DNA from 2 places in the Micromonospora sp. LOL_025 genome. Region 1 is predicted to be linked to the other one. Evidence: riboswitches for the same ligand, from Rfam matches in the RefSeq annotation. Region 1 holds a riboswitch; the other holds the start of a gene.
What was found. Region 1 has a riboswitch for thiamine pyrophosphate ahead of ACFHW0_RS24390 (ECF transporter S component). Riboswitches for the same ligand answer to the same signal wherever they lie in the genome.

Region 1 (7,148 bases):
TCGCGTTCAGCGCCAGCAGCGCCTTCTCCGCCGTGCCCGGCTTGCGGAACACCGTCATGTACGCCGAGCGCGCCTTCTGCCCCGCGTCCTCGGCCAGCGCCCACGCCATGGCGCCGGGGTGCGGCACGGAGACCGCGATCAGCGTACGCACCCGGCCGGGGTGGTGGGCCGCGACGGCCCAGGCCACGATCGCGCCCCAGTCGTGCCCCACCAGGTGCGCCGCGTCGACGCCCAGCGCGTCGAGCAGGCCCACCGCGTCGGCGACCAGTTCCGGCAGCCGGTACGCCTCGACCGCCTCGGGCCGCGCGCCCGGCGAGTAGCCGCGCTGGTCCGGCGCGTACGTGCGCAGGCCGGCGGCGTGCAGCGCGGGCACCACGTCGTCGAACTCCCCGCCGTGCTGGGGGAAGCCGTGCAGCAGCAGGACGGGCGTGCCGCCCTCCGGTCCGCCGACGCGGACGTCGAACGTGAACCCCCGGGCCTCGATCCGCATGATCGTGAGCCTACCCAGCGCCGCACCCGGCCGCCCGGGACTGCCGGGCCCCGGGTCACTCGTACTGTTGCCGGGGGACGGGCACCTGCCGCCAGGACTCCACGTCCAGGTAGGGAATCTCGGCGTCGTTGACCGGGTCGCGGGCGATGCGGTCGCTGTAGCGGCCGGTCACCTCGATCCAGGTGTCGTCGGCGAGCCCGTCGGGGGCCGCGCCGGTCAGCCCCAGCTTGACCGGCCGCCCGTCGGCGGCACAGCAGGAGAGCACCATCCGGGCCAGCAGCGGCCGGCCGTCGGGGCCGGTGGTGACGAAGCCGGTCAGCTGGACCCGGCGCCCGCCGATCGAGGCGCCCCGGTCGAACAGGGCCCGGGAGGCGTAGTCGAGCACGGCCACCCGCACGGGGTCGCCGTCGGGCAGCGGCGGGTAGTCGGACGGCTGCTGCCGGGTGGTGACGGCGGTGCCGGCCTGCCCGGCCGCGTACGAGCCCAGGGCCGGCGGGGCGACCAGGAGCAGGCCCAGCACGGGCAGGATCAGCAGCCAGCCGACCCGCGGCTCGTGGTGGCCGTGCCCGTCGTGCCCGCCGTCGCCGTCGTGCCCGCCGTGGTCGCCCGGCGCGTCGTGGCCGCCGTGGCGGGCGGCGGGCGTGCGCCGCAGGAGCGGGCGCAGCTCGTAGAAGAGGGTCATGACCGCGGCGGCCACCAGCAGCAGGCCGGCGGCGATCAGGAAGGGCCGCAGCCCCTCCTTGACGTAGCGCAGGTGCAGGTCGGTGAGGCTGGCCCGGACCACCGCGCCCCCGAGCAGCAGCAGGACGACCGCCTGCGCCTGCCGGTTCACAGCAGCACCGCCCCGGTCGCGACGGCCACCGCCACGGCCACCGCGAAGGTGGTCGGGGCGAACCGCAGCGCGAACCGCCGGCCGAAGACCCCGGCCTGCATCGAGATGAGCTTGAGGTCGACCATCGGCCCCACCACCAGGAAGACCAGTCGGGAGGTCAGCGAGAACTGTGACAGCGAGGCGGCGACGAAGGCGTCCGCCTCGGAGCAGAGGGAGAGCAGCACCGCGAGTGCGGCCAGAGCGAGCACCGAGAGCACCGGCTCGTCGGCGAGGGTCTGCAACCAGCGCTCCGGCACCACGACGTTGATCGTGGCGGCGGCCGCCGCGCCGATCACCAGGAACCCGCCGGCGTGCGTGACGTCGTGCCGGACCGCCCCCCAGAACGCCCGCCCGCGCGGGCCGTCGTCCAGCTCCGGCCGGCGCGGCAGCCGGATCCAGTCGGCCCGGCCGAGGCGCAGCCACAGCCAGCCCATGACCATCGCGACGACCAGGCTCGCGACGGCCCGGCCGAGGACCATCGCCGGGTCGTCGGGGAAGGCCACCGCGGTGGCGGTGAGCACGATCGGGTTGATCGCCGGGGCGGCGAGCAGGAACGCCAGTGCGGCCGCCGGGGTGACCCCACGCCGGATCAGCGACCCGGCGATCGGCACCGCCCCGCACTCGCAGCCGGGCAGCACCACGCCGGCCGCGCTGGCCACCGGCACCGCGAGCGCGGGATGACGCGGCAGCGCCCGGGCCCAGAACGACCGGGGCACGAAGACGGCGATCACCGCGGAGAGCAGCACCCCGAAGACCAGGAACGGCACCGCCTGCACCATGACCGAGACGAAGACGGTGGTCCAGGTCTGCAACCGGGGCGCGGAGAGGGCGCGGGCGAGCGGCTCGCGGAAGACGACCAGCAGGATCAGCAGGCCGGCGAGGACCTCCACCGACCCGACCCGCCGGTCCGGGTCGCGAGGGGCCGCCGGCGTCTCCTCGCGTACGCCCGGGGCGGCCCCGTCCACCGCGCCGGGGTGCGGCCCGTCCGGCGCGCGGCGGTCAGCCTCGGATGTCACGTACGTGTCTCTCTGCCGGATTCCCAGTGGCCGCCCGAGAGTACCGGGCCGGGATCGGGGCGTCGATCGAACGCGCTGGTGAGCTGCGCAGAGATCACTTTGCCCGATGATCTTCAAAGGTGTTAGCGTCGGGCCACAACTTCACATCCGACAGGGGAGCGCACAGCGCTGAGAGTGCGGGCACCGCCCGCAGACCCTCGAACCTGATCTGGGTAATGCCAGCGCAGGGAGTTCGGTCGACCTCCAGCCGCGTCGACGTCCGGCACGTTCCGGGCGCGGCGTGCGTCTTCTCCTGGTTCTCGTTCGGGACTGGGAGCAATCATGCGAGACAACAACACCGCCACCCGGTGGCGTACCGTCGACGTCGTCGTCGCCGCCGTGATCGCGGTGGCCTTCGGCGTCATCTTCTGGGCCTGGGGCCTGCTGTGGCGGGCCGTCGACCCGGCGTTCGCGTTCTTCCCCGCCGGCCAGGCGATCATGTACGGCGTCTGGCTGGTCCCGGCCGTCCTCGGCGGCCTGGTGATCCGCAAGCCCGGCGCGGCGCTCTTCTGCGAGGCGGTGGCGGCGACGGTCTCCGCGCTGCTCGGCTCGGAGTGGGGCGGTGTCACCATCGTGCAGGGCCTGATCCAGGGGCTCGGCGCCGAGCTGGCCTTCGCCGCGTTCCGGTACCGCTCGTTCCGGCTGCCCACCGCGCTGATCGCCGGCGCGCTGACCGGCCTCGGCGCCGCCCTGTTCGACTTCTTCGTCTGGAACAGCGAGTACGCCCTGGGCAGCTACCGGATCCCGTACGCCCTGCTCACCATCGTCAGCGCCACCGTCGTCGCCGGCGCCGGCGGCTGGGCCCTCACCCGCGCCCTGGCCACCACGGGCGCCCTGGACCGCTTCCCCGCCGCCCGCGACCGCACCCCCGTCTGACCCCGCTCCCCCTCCCACCACCGAGATCGAGGTTGATCATGAGGTTGACGGTGATGTGGATCTCCGTGGCTGCCGCCAACCTCATGATCGACGCCCGCGGGCGGGCCGGGAGGGAGGGGTTGCGGTGGGGGCGGTGACGCTGCGGGGGTTCGGGTGGCGGCACGCCGGGCGGCGGGCGTGGGCCGTGCGGGGGGTCGACCTGCGCGTCGAGGTCGGCGAGCGGGTGCTGCTGCTGGGCCCCTCGGGGGCCGGCAAGAGCACCCTGCTCGCCGCGCTGGCCGGGCTGCTGCCCGAGGACTCGGGTGAGCAGGAGGGCACCGTCGAGATCGACGGGCTCGACCCCCGCAAGGGCCGGGAGCGGGTGGGCATCGTCTTCCAGGACCCGCAGACCCAGCTCGTGATGGCCCGCAGCGGTGACGACGTGGCGTTCGGGCTGGAGAACCGCGGCACCCCGGCCGGGGAGATCTGGCCCCGCGTCGACGAGGCGCTGACCCGGGTCGGCTTCCCGTACCCCCGGGACCGCCCCACCGCCGCGCTCTCCGGCGGCGAGCAGCAGCGGCTCGCCCTGGCCGGGGTGCTGGCCCTGCGCCCCGGGTTGCTGCTGCTCGACGAGCCGACCGCCAACCTCGACCCGACCGGCGCGGCGCTGATCCGGGCGGCGGTGGCCGGCGCGCTGGACGCCGACACCACACTGATCCTGGTCGAGCACCGGGTCGCCGAGGCACTGCCCCTGGTCGACCGGGTGGTCGTGCTCGAACCCGGCGGCGGCGTCCGCGCCGACGGCACGCCCGAGGCCGTCTTCGGTACGCACGGCGACGCGCTCGCCGACGAGGGCGTCTGGGTGCCCGGGCGCCCGGTACCGCCCCGCCACGCGACCACGCCGGCCGGCGACGTGCTGCTCACCGCCGACCGGCTCGCCCTGCCGCCCCGGCTGGCCGCCGTCGACCTGGCGGTACACGCCGGCGAGGCGCTCGCCGTCCTCGGGCCCAACGGGGCCGGCAAGTCGACCCTCGCGCTGCTGCTCGGGGGCCTGCTCAAGCCCGGGGTCGGCCGGGTCGCGGCGACCACGGCACTGGCCGGTGGCGACGCCCACACGCCCCCGCACCGCTGGCGCGCCCCGGCACTGGCCCGCCGGATCGGCTCGGTCTTCCAGGACCCGGAGCACCAGTTCGTCACCAACACCGTGTTCGACGAGCTGGCGCTCGGCCCGCGCCGCACCGGCCAGCCCGAGGCGACGGTCCGGTCCACGGTCGACGGCCTGCTGTCCCGGCTGCGGTTGACGAAGCTCGCGGCGGCCAACCCGTACACCCTCTCCGGCGGGGAGGCACGGCGGCTGAGCGTGGCGACCGCCCTGGCCACCGCGCCCCGCCTGCTCGTCTGCGACGAACCGACCTTCGGCCAGGACCGGCGCACCTGGCTGGAGCTGGTGGACCTCCTCGCCGAGCTGCGCGACGCCGGTCACGGCCTGGTCGCCGTCACCCACGACTCGGAGTTCGTCGCCGCCCTGGCAGATCGCCGCCTCACCCTGGAACGCCCGTGACCAGCAACGGGACCGCCGCACCGGTCACCCACCCAGACCGCCACCTCACCCAGGAGCGGGCGTGATCAGTTTCGAGCCGGTCGCCGCGCCGGAGGCGTTGCTGGCCCGGCGCAACCCGGTGGCCAAGCTCGCCGCGGCGCTGGTGTTCTCGTTCATCCTGATCGCCACCCTGGACCCGGTGGCCCCGGCCATCGCGATCGCCGTCGAGCTGGCCCTGCTGCCGCTGTTCGGGGTCCGCCTGCGGGTGTTGGCGCGACGGGCCTGGCCGCTGCTCGTCGGCGCGGTCGGCGTGGTGGTGACGCTGGTGCTCTTCGCCGCCGAGCGCTCCGGCCGGGTGCTGGTCGAGGCCGGCCCGGCGGTGGTCACCTCCGGGGTGCTGCTCACCGCGCTCGGTCTGGTGCTGCGCATGTTCGCGGTGGCGCTGCCCGGCGTGATCGTCTTCGCCACCACCGACCCGACCGACCTGGCGGACGCGCTGATCCAGAACGCGAAGGCGCCGGCCCGGTTCGCCATCGGGGCGCTGGCCGCGTTCCGGCTCGTGCCGCTGCTGGGGCAGGAGTGGCAGATGATCTCCATGGCCCGTCGCGCCCGAGGGGTCGAGGCCGGCCGCAACCCGCTGGCGAAGCTGCGGCTGTTCGTGTCGACGGCCTTCGCGCTGCTCGTCGGGGCGATCCGCCGGGGCACCCGGCTGGCCGTCGCGATGGACGCCCGGGGCTTCGACGCCGGGGTCCCGCGCACCGTCGCCCGGCGACAGCGCTTCGTCGCCGCCGACGGCCTGCTGATCGCCGGCGCGGCGGTGCTCGCCGGGGCCGCGCTGACCGTCAGCGTGCTGCTCGGCACCTTCCGCCCGTTGATCGGCTGACGGCGTCCGTTGATCGGCGGACGGACCGGGTGGAGTCGGCGGCCGGGCTGGTCGGGCCACGGACGGACCGGGTGGAGTCGCCGGCCCGGGTGGCCGAGCGACGGACGGGCCGGGTGGAGTCGCCGGTGACGACGGCTCCACCCGGCCGGCACCGTCAGCTGCGCCGGAAGGCGTACCGGCGGGCCTGCCCGGCCTTCTGGCCACGCAGCGGGCCGGAACGGCCGGCGCCGGAGACCGGCGGACCGGCCTTCGGCGCGGCGGGCCGGTCGACCGGCAGTGCCGGCACGACCGGCGGGACCGGCGCGACCGCCACCTCGTCGAGGTTGACGGGCGTCAGGTCCGCGACGGACGGCGTGGGGACGGTGGTACGGGACTTCTTCGGGTTGCGCCTGGCTGGCATCCGGTGCCTCCTCGGTCTGCGGGCCCTGCCGCACCGGAGCGACGTCCGGTAACGGGGCCCGCCTCGTTCGGCGACCGTCGCGCGACGGTCGGGCGGGATCGGGACTGCTGCCCGGGATCGACCACGAGGAACACCGCCGCCTCGACGGCAGGTGCGGAATGCGGACGCCCGGGAGCACGCGGACCCGCGGCGAGACAGCGGCGGGTCGGCTCGGAAGTGGGGCGTCAGTTGCGCATGCCCACACGCTAACCGCCCGGCCGTTCGCGCGCACCCGAATTACCGGCCGGGCCCCCGGCCGGCCGGTCACGACCCGCGGCGACCGCCCGGCGGCGGCTCGTCGGCCAGCCCCGCACGCCCCTCGGCGCGGCCGCCACGTGGCGGTGACGGGCTGCCCGACACGACCTCCGGGCCGCCCCGCCCGCGGTACGGTCGCACCGGCGGGTGTCGACGGCGGAGGGCGGACGGATGGCCGGGCGGGCGACGGCACGGATCGGCGTGACGGGGCTGGCGGTGATGGGCCGGAACCTGGCCCGCAACCTGGCCCGCAACGGCTTCGCCGTGGCGGTGCACAACCGCTCGCCCGAGCGCACCCGCAGCCTCGTGGCGGAGCACGGGGACGAGGGGACGTTCCTGCCCGCCGAGTCGATGGCCGACTTCGTCGCGTCGCTGGAGCGGCCCCGGGCGGTCATCGTGATGGTCAAGGCGGGCGGGCCCACCGACGCCGTGGTCGACGAGCTGGTCCCGCTGCTCGACGCCGGCGACATCGTCGTGGACTGCGGCAACGCGCACTTCGCCGACACCCGCCGGAGGGAGGAGGCGCTACGGGCCCACGGCCTGCACTTCGTCGGCACCGGGGTCTCCGGTGGCGAGGAGGGCGCCCTGCGCGGCCCGAGCATCATGCCGGGCGGATCCGCGGAGTCGTACCGCACGCTCGGGCCGATCTTCGAGCGGATCGCCGCCCAGGTGGACGGGGTGCCGTGCTGCCGGCACATCGGGCCGGACGGCGCCGGGCACTTCGTCAAGATGGTGCACAACGGCATCGAGTACGCCGACA
Region 2 (7,148 bases), on a different contig from region 1:
GCGGTGCTGCTGCGCAAGGCCGAGCTGCCGTCCGCCGAAACCACCGGCGCCCTGCTCGACCTCGGCTGCGGCTTCGGCCCGATCACCTGCGTGCTCGCCAGCTCCGCGCCGTCGGCGAGCGTGTGGGCCGTCGACGTCAACGAACGGGCCCGCGAACTCACCGCGGCCAACGCCGCGCGGGTCGGCGCGGCCGACCGGGTGCGCGTCGCCGCGCCGGACGACGTACCCGCCGACCTGACCTTCACCCAGCTCTGGTCCAACCCCCCGATCCACGTCGGCAAGGACGAACTGCACGGGATCCTGCTGCGCTGGCTGCCCCGGCTCGCCCCGGACGGCGTCGCCTGGCTGGTGGTGGCCCGCTATCTCGGCGGGGACTCGTTGCAGCGCTGGCTGGTCGAGCAGGGCTGGCAGGTGGGGCGCCACGCCAGCCAGAAGGGCTACCGGGTGCTGCGGGTCACCCGGTAAATGGTTGGGCCGCCCGGCCCCTGCTCGGGCAGGATGCCGACGTGGGATACGTGGACGTGGCAGCGGTCGGGCACATCCTTCCCGACGGTCGGGAGCTCTTCTCCGACGTGTCGTTCCGGGTCGGGGAGGGCGCCAAGGTGGCCCTGGTCGGGCCGAACGGCGCGGGCAAGACGACGTTGCTGCGGATGGTCGCCGGCGACCTGCCGGTGAAGACCGGCGCGATCGCGCGCTCCGGCGGGCTGGGCGTGATGCGCCAGTTCATCGGGATGATCGGCGACGAGTCCACGCTGGCCGACCTGGCCCTGTCGCTGGCCCCGCCCGCGCTGCGCGACGCCGGCCGCCGGCTGGTCGAGACCGAGGGGGCCATGCGCGCCGCCGAGGTCCGCGGCAAGTACAGCACCGCCGCCGGCAAGGCCCAGCTGGCGTACGCGGACGCGCTCGCGGCCTGGGGCGAGATCGGCGGATACGACGCCGAGGTGCTCTTCGACACGGTCGCCACCATCGTGCTCGGCCTGCCCTGGGAGAGCGCCCGGGAACGGCCCGTCCGGACGCTCTCCGGCGGTCAGCAGAAGCGCTTCGCCCTCGAACTGCTGCTGCGCGGCCCCGACGAGGTGCTGCTCCTCGACGAGCCGGACAACTTCCTCGACGTGCCCGGCAAGCGCTGGCTGGAGGGGCGGCTGCGCGAGTCGACCAAGTCGGTGCTCTACGTCTCGCACGACCGGGAGCTGCTCGCCCACACCGCCGACCGGGTGGTCGCCGTGGAGGGCGGCAGCGCCTGGGTGCACCCGGGCGGCTTCGCGAGCTGGCACTCCGCGCGGGTGGCCCGGCACGCCCGCCTCGACGAGCTGCGCAAGCGGTGGGACGAGGAGCACCAGAAGCTGCGCGAGCTGATGCTGATGTACAAGCAGAAGGCCGCGTACAACGACGGGCTGGCGTCGCGCTACCAGGCCGCGCAGACCCGGTTGCGCAAGTTCGAGGAGGCCGGGCCGCCGCCCGTACCGCCGAAGGACCAGGACATCCGGATGCAGCTCACCGGCGGGCGGACCGGCAAGCGCGCGGTGATCTGCGAGCAGCTGGAGCTCGACGGCCTGACCTTCCCGTTCGACCTGGAGATCTGGTACGGCGACCGGGTCGCGGTGCTCGGGGCCAACGGGACGGGCAAGTCGCACTTCCTGCGGCTGCTCGCCCGGGGCGGCACCGACCCCGACCCGGCGAACGGTCCGGTCGACGGCGCCGCCGCGCTCGCGCCGGTGGTGCACGACGGGGTGGCCCGGCTCGGCGCCCGCGTACGCCCCGGGCACTTCTCGCAGACCCACGACCGGCCGGAGCTGATGACGAAGACCCTCGTCGAGATCCTCTGGCGGGGCGACGAGCACCGGACCGGCATGGACCGGCACGCCGCGATGGCGGCGCTGAGCCGGTACGAGCTGGCGGGGCAGGGCGACCAGCGCTTCGGCACCCTCTCCGGCGGTCAGCAGGCGCGCTTCCTGGTGCTGCTGCTGGAGCTGTCCGGCGCGACGCTGCTGCTGCTCGACGAGCCCACCGACAACCTCGACCTGGCCTCGGCGGAGGCGCTGGAGGCCGGGCTGACGGCGTTCGAGGGGACCGTGGTGGCGGTGACCCACGACCGCTGGTTCACCCGCTCCTTCGACCGGTTCGTGCTCTTCCGGGGTGACAACGAGGTGGTGGAGACTCCGGAACCGGTCTGGGACGTGGCGTGATCCCCGCCGACTTCGCCCGGCGGGCGCAGGCGCTGCTCGGCGCGGTCGGGCACACGCCGGACGAGCTGGCCGGCACGCTCGCCGCCGCCCGCCGGCTCGTCGCCGACGTGCTCGACTGACGGTCCGTGACGTACGCCGAACGGGCTCCGCCGTCGGTGCGCGTGGGTCCTGCGTGGGCGGCGTGGTCCGAGGGTGCGTGGGTCGTGCGTGGGCCTCGCGGCCCGTGGGGCCTGGTTCGGCTTCCGGGTCCGTGCGTGTGGTGGGCTCCGTGGTCCACGGCGTGGCCCGGCCGGGCGGCATAGGGTGGATCTCGTGACTGAGATGACCTACCGCCGGTTGGGCGACTCCGGGCTCGTGGTGTCCGTGGTCGGCATCGGCTGCAACAACTTCGGCCGCAAGCTCGACCTCGACGGCACCCGGGCGGTGGTCGACGCCGCGCTCGACGCCGGGATCAACTTCTTCGACACCGCCGACATCTACGGGGAGCCGCAGGGCGGCTCCGAGGAGCTGCTGGGCCAGGCGCTCAAGGGCCGGCGCGACGACGTCGTGGTGGCCACCAAGTTCGGCATGGACATGAACGGCATGAACGGCCCCGACTTCGGCGCCCGGGGCGCCCGTCGCTACGTCGCCCGGGCGGTGGAGGCGTCGCTGCGCCGGCTCGGCACCGACCACATCGACCTGTACCAGATGCACGAGCCCGACCCGGGCACCCCGATCGACGAGACGCTCGCCGCGCTCGACGACCTGGTCCGCGCCGGCAAGGTCCGCTACCTGGGCAACTCCAACTTCGCCGGCTGGCAGATCGCCGACGCGGACTGGGTGGCCTCGTCGAACGGCCGGTCCCGGTTCATCAGCGCACAGAACCACTACAGCCTGCTGGAGCGCGGCGTCGAGGCCGAGGTGGTGCCGGCGTGCGAGCGCTTCGGCCTCGGGCTGCTGCCGTTCTTCCCGCTGGCCAACGGGCTGCTCACCGGCAAGTACAAGCGCAACGAGGCCCCGCCGGCCGGCAGCCGCCTCGCCGGTGGCGGCCGGTACGCCCAGCGACTCGCCGCCGCCGACTGGGACACCATCGAGGCGATCGAGGCGTACGCCGCCGAGCGGGGGCTGTCGATGCTCCAGGTGGCGATCGGCGGGCTGGCCGCCCAGCCCGCGGTGACCTCGGTGATCGCCGGCGCCACCACACCCGAGCAGGTACGCGCCAACGCGGAGGCGGGCACCTGGCAGCCCACCGACGAGGACCTCGAAGCCCTGCGCGCCGTCCTCTGAGCCACGTCGACACCACCCCCGGCAGGCACCGGGGGTGGTGCGCTGTGCGCGGCACCCCAACCCGCGCTGGGGCGAGGCTCGGTGGAACGCCATGGGTGTCACCCGGCACCGGAAACACCCACCACGTTCCACCCGACTGTCGGGTCGCCTCGTGCCCGGCATGTGGCCGCTGTGCGCGGCGGCCGGTCGTGGCGTGTGCCGGGTGGTCGCTGGGTGGAACATCACGGGTGTCAGCGGACGGCGGAGACACCCGTGCTGTTCCACCGAGGGCGGTGGTCGGGTCAGATGGAGGGGTGGCGTTCGCGGAGGGCCTGGGTGACCAGGGCGACGGTGCGGGTGGGGTGCCGGAGCACGTCGTCGGCGGTGAAGCGCAGGACGATCCAGCCGGCCGCCCGCAGCGCGTTCAGCCGGGCGACGTCCTGGCGGAAGTGGGCACGCTCGCGGTGGTGGTCGCCGTCGTACTCGACCGCGACGCGCAGGGCGGGCCAGGCCAGGTCCACCCGGCCGACGAACCGCCCGTCGGCCTTGCGAACGTCGTGCTGGGCCACCGCCGGTGGCAACCCCGCGTCGAGCAGGAGTAGCCGGAGGCGGGTCTCCATGGGTGACTCGGCCAGCGGCTCCGCCAGCGTCAGGACCTCCCGCAGCAGGGGCAGGCCGGGCCAGCCGGACCGCGCGTCGGCGTACGCGCGCAACGCGGCGAGTTTCACCGCCCGGCGGTGCAGCAGTACCCGGGCGGCGGAGGGCATCCGGACAGCATCGCGTGACGGGACGGTCACGCGCCGCCCCGTCCGTCGGGTTCGGGCGGTCGGTGTGAAATCCGCAGCTCGACCTTGGCGGATCCGGCGATCCGTCGTACGGTGACACCCGCAAGTGACCCACGGGAGCCCGGTACACCGGGCTGAGAGGGGGGCTGTGAGCCCCCGACCGTCGAACCTGATCCGGGTAATGCCGGCGCAGGGAGGAGTGTTGCCGTGCCGTCCCTCGGGCGACTGCATCTCATCACCGACACCCGACCCGGGCGGGATCCGGTCGCCGTGCTGCGGGCCGCCCTCCCGGTGGCCCGCGCGGAACTGGTCGTGCAGGTCCGCGTGACCGACGACGCCACGGACCGGGAGGCGTACGACCTGGCCCGACGGGTGGTCGCGCTCTGCGCCCGGTACGACGCCACCTGCCTGGTGAACGACCGGCTGCACGTGGCGCTGGCCGTGGGCGCCGCCGGTGGGCACGTCGGCGCGGACGACCTGCCGGTCGGGGCGGCCCGCCGGGTGCTCGGCGCGACCGCCGTGCTCGGCGCCACCGCCCGCGAGCCGGGGACGGCCGCCGAGGCGGTCGCCGCCGGGGCCAGCTACCTGGGCGTGGGCCCCTGCCACGCCACCGGCACCAAGACGGGGCTGCCGGCGCCGATCGGCCCGGCCGGGGTACGCGCCGTCGCCGACGCCGTGGACGTGCCGGTCGTCGCGATCGGCGGGGTGACCGCCGCGAGGGTGCCCGCGCTGCTGGCCGCCGGGGCGTACGGGGTGGCGGTGGTGGGGGCCCTCTCCGGGGCGGCGGATCCGGCCCGGGCGACGGCGGAGCTGCTGGGAGCGCTGGGGTGCTGAACCGACCGGACGTCGCCGTGGTGGGGGCGGGACCGGTCGGGCTGGCGATCGCCTGGCGCTGCGCGCAGCGCGGACTACGCGTCGTCGTGCACGACCCCGCCCCCGGATCCGGCGCGTCCCACGTCGCCGCCGGCATGCTCGCCCCGGTCGCCGAGGCGTACTTCGGCGAGCACGAGCTGACCGGGCTGCTGACCGCCTCCGCCGCCCGCTGGCCGGCCTTCGCCGCCGAGCTGACCGCCGCCACCGGCGTGGACGTCGGCTACCGGACCGAGGGCACGCTGATGGTCGGGCTCACCGCCGACGACCTGGCCGAGGCGCGCCGGCTCTGGGCGTACCAGCAGGGGATCGGGCTGCCGGTGACGCCGCTGCGCCCGTCGGCGCTGCGGGACCGCGAGCCGGCGCTGGCGCCCCGGGTGCGCGGCGGCGCGCTCGCGGCCACCGACCACCAGGTCGACCCGCGCCGGTTGGTGCCGGCCCTGCGCACGGCCGCCGAGCGGGCCGGTGCCGCGCTGGTCCCCGCCGCCGTGCGCTCCCTGTCCGACGTGGACGCCCGCGTCACGGTGGTCGCGGCCGGCTGCGGCGCGGCGGCCCTGGCGGGGCTGCCGGTGCGGCCGGTGAAGGGGCAGGTGGTCCGGCTCCGCGCGCCCGGCGGCGGGGCGCCGGGCTTCCGGCACGTCATCCGGGGGTACGCCGACGGCGAGCACGTCTACCTCGTGCCCCGCGACGGCGGGGAGGTGGTGGTGGGCGCGACCGTCGAGGAGCGCTCCGACACCGACGTGTCCGCCGGGGCGGTGCTGCGCCTGCTGCGCGCCGCCGTCGACCTGCTGCCCGAGCTGGCCGAGTACGACCTGGTCGAGACCCTCGCCGGCCTGCGCCCCGGCACCCCCGACAACGCCCCGATCCTCGGCCCCCTGCCCGGCCGGCCCGGCGTGCTCGCCGCCACCGGGCACCACCGGCACGGCATCGTGCTCACCCCGGTCACCGCCGACCTGATCGCCGAGCTGGTCGTCACGGGTGCCACGGACCCGTTGCTCGCCCCCTTCACCCCGGCCCGGTTCGGTCACGACTTGTCCGCACGCGAGGAGGAACACACGTGGAACTGACGGTGAACGGCGCCGGGCGCAGCCTGCCCGGCGGCTCGACCGTGGCGGACCTGGTCCGCGCGGTCACCGACCAGCAGCGCGGCCTCGCCGTCGCGGTCAACGGGGAGGTGGTGCCGCGTACGGGCTGGCCGGCGACCGTGCTGCGCGACGGCGACCGCGTCGAGGTGCTCAGCGCCGCCCAGGGCGGGTGACGCGGTGAGCTTCGACCTGGGTGGCGTGAGCTTCACGTCCCGGCTGATCCTCGGCACCGGCGGCGCGGCCAACCTACGCGTGCTGGAGGACGCCATCCGCGCCTCCGGCACCGGACTGGTCACCCTGGCCCTGCGCCGCGTCGACACCGCCCCCGGCACCGCCGGTGGGCTGCTGGACCTGCTGGACCGCTGCGGCGTACGGCTGCTGCCGAACACCGCCGGCTGCTACACGGCGGGCGAGGCGGTGAAGGTGGCGCACCTGGCCCGGGAGGCGTTCGGCACCGACTGGGTGAAGCTGGAGGTGATCGGCGACGAGCGCACGCTGCTGCCCGACGGGGTGGAGCTGCTGCGCGCCGCCGAGGAACTCGTCGACGACGGGTTCGTGGTGTTGCCGTACACGTCGGACGACCCGATCCTGGCACGCCGACTGGCCGACGTCGGCTGCGCCGCGGTGATGCCGGCGGGCGCGCCGATCGGCTCCGGCCTGGGCGTGTCGAACCCGCACCACATCCGGCTGATCCGGCAGGGCGTCGACGTGCCGGTGATCCTGGACGCCGGCATCGGCACCGCCTCGGACGCCGCGCTGGCCATGGAGCTGGGCTGCGACGCGGTGCTGCTCGCCAGCGCGGTCACCCGTGCCGCCGACCCGGTGGCGATGGCCACCGCGATGCGGTACGCGGTCGAGGCGGGCCGGCTAGCGTACGGGGCGGGCCGGATCGCCCGGCGCTTCCACGCGCTCGCCTCCACCCCGGACGAGGGACGGCCGGACCTGTGACCGCCAGCCCCGGCCCCGCCCTTGCGGCA

Region 2: it holds a riboswitch for thiamine pyrophosphate, as region 1 does, so the genes downstream of both, thiE (thiamine phosphate synthase) here and ACFHW0_RS24390 (ECF transporter S component) in region 1, are expected to answer to the same signal.

Annotation. Positions count from the first base shown of each region.
Region 1 covers NZ_JBHMIR010000024.1:78,464-85,611, reverse strand. The annotation lists gene ACFHW0_RS24405 (alpha/beta fold hydrolase) at 1-490, opposite strand, end outside; gene ACFHW0_RS24400 (TIGR03943 family putative permease subunit) at 546-1,322, opposite strand; gene ACFHW0_RS24395 (permease) at 1,319-2,326, opposite strand; TPP riboswitch at 2,520-2,625, shown strand; gene ACFHW0_RS24390 (ECF transporter S component) at 2,699-3,292, shown strand; partial or broken gene ACFHW0_RS24385 (ABC transporter ATP-binding protein) at 3,417-4,829, shown strand; gene ACFHW0_RS24380 (energy-coupling factor transporter transmembrane component T family protein) at 4,894-5,694, shown strand; gene ACFHW0_RS24375 (hypothetical protein) at 5,849-6,094, opposite strand; gene gndA (NADP-dependent phosphogluconate dehydrogenase) at 6,560-7,148, shown strand, end outside.
Region 2 covers NZ_JBHMIR010000020.1:731-7,878, reverse strand. The annotation lists gene ACFHW0_RS22070 (class I SAM-dependent methyltransferase) at 1-465, shown strand, start outside; gene ACFHW0_RS22065 (ABC-F family ATP-binding cassette domain-containing protein) at 507-2,186, shown strand; gene ACFHW0_RS22060 (hypothetical protein) at 2,183-2,305, shown strand; gene ACFHW0_RS22055 (aldo/keto reductase) at 2,490-3,452, shown strand; gene ACFHW0_RS22050 (endonuclease domain-containing protein) at 3,734-4,198, opposite strand; TPP riboswitch at 4,321-4,429, shown strand; gene thiE (thiamine phosphate synthase) at 4,424-5,050, shown strand; gene thiO (glycine oxidase ThiO) at 5,044-6,153, shown strand; gene thiS (sulfur carrier protein ThiS) at 6,144-6,344, shown strand; gene ACFHW0_RS22030 (thiazole synthase) at 6,349-7,119, shown strand.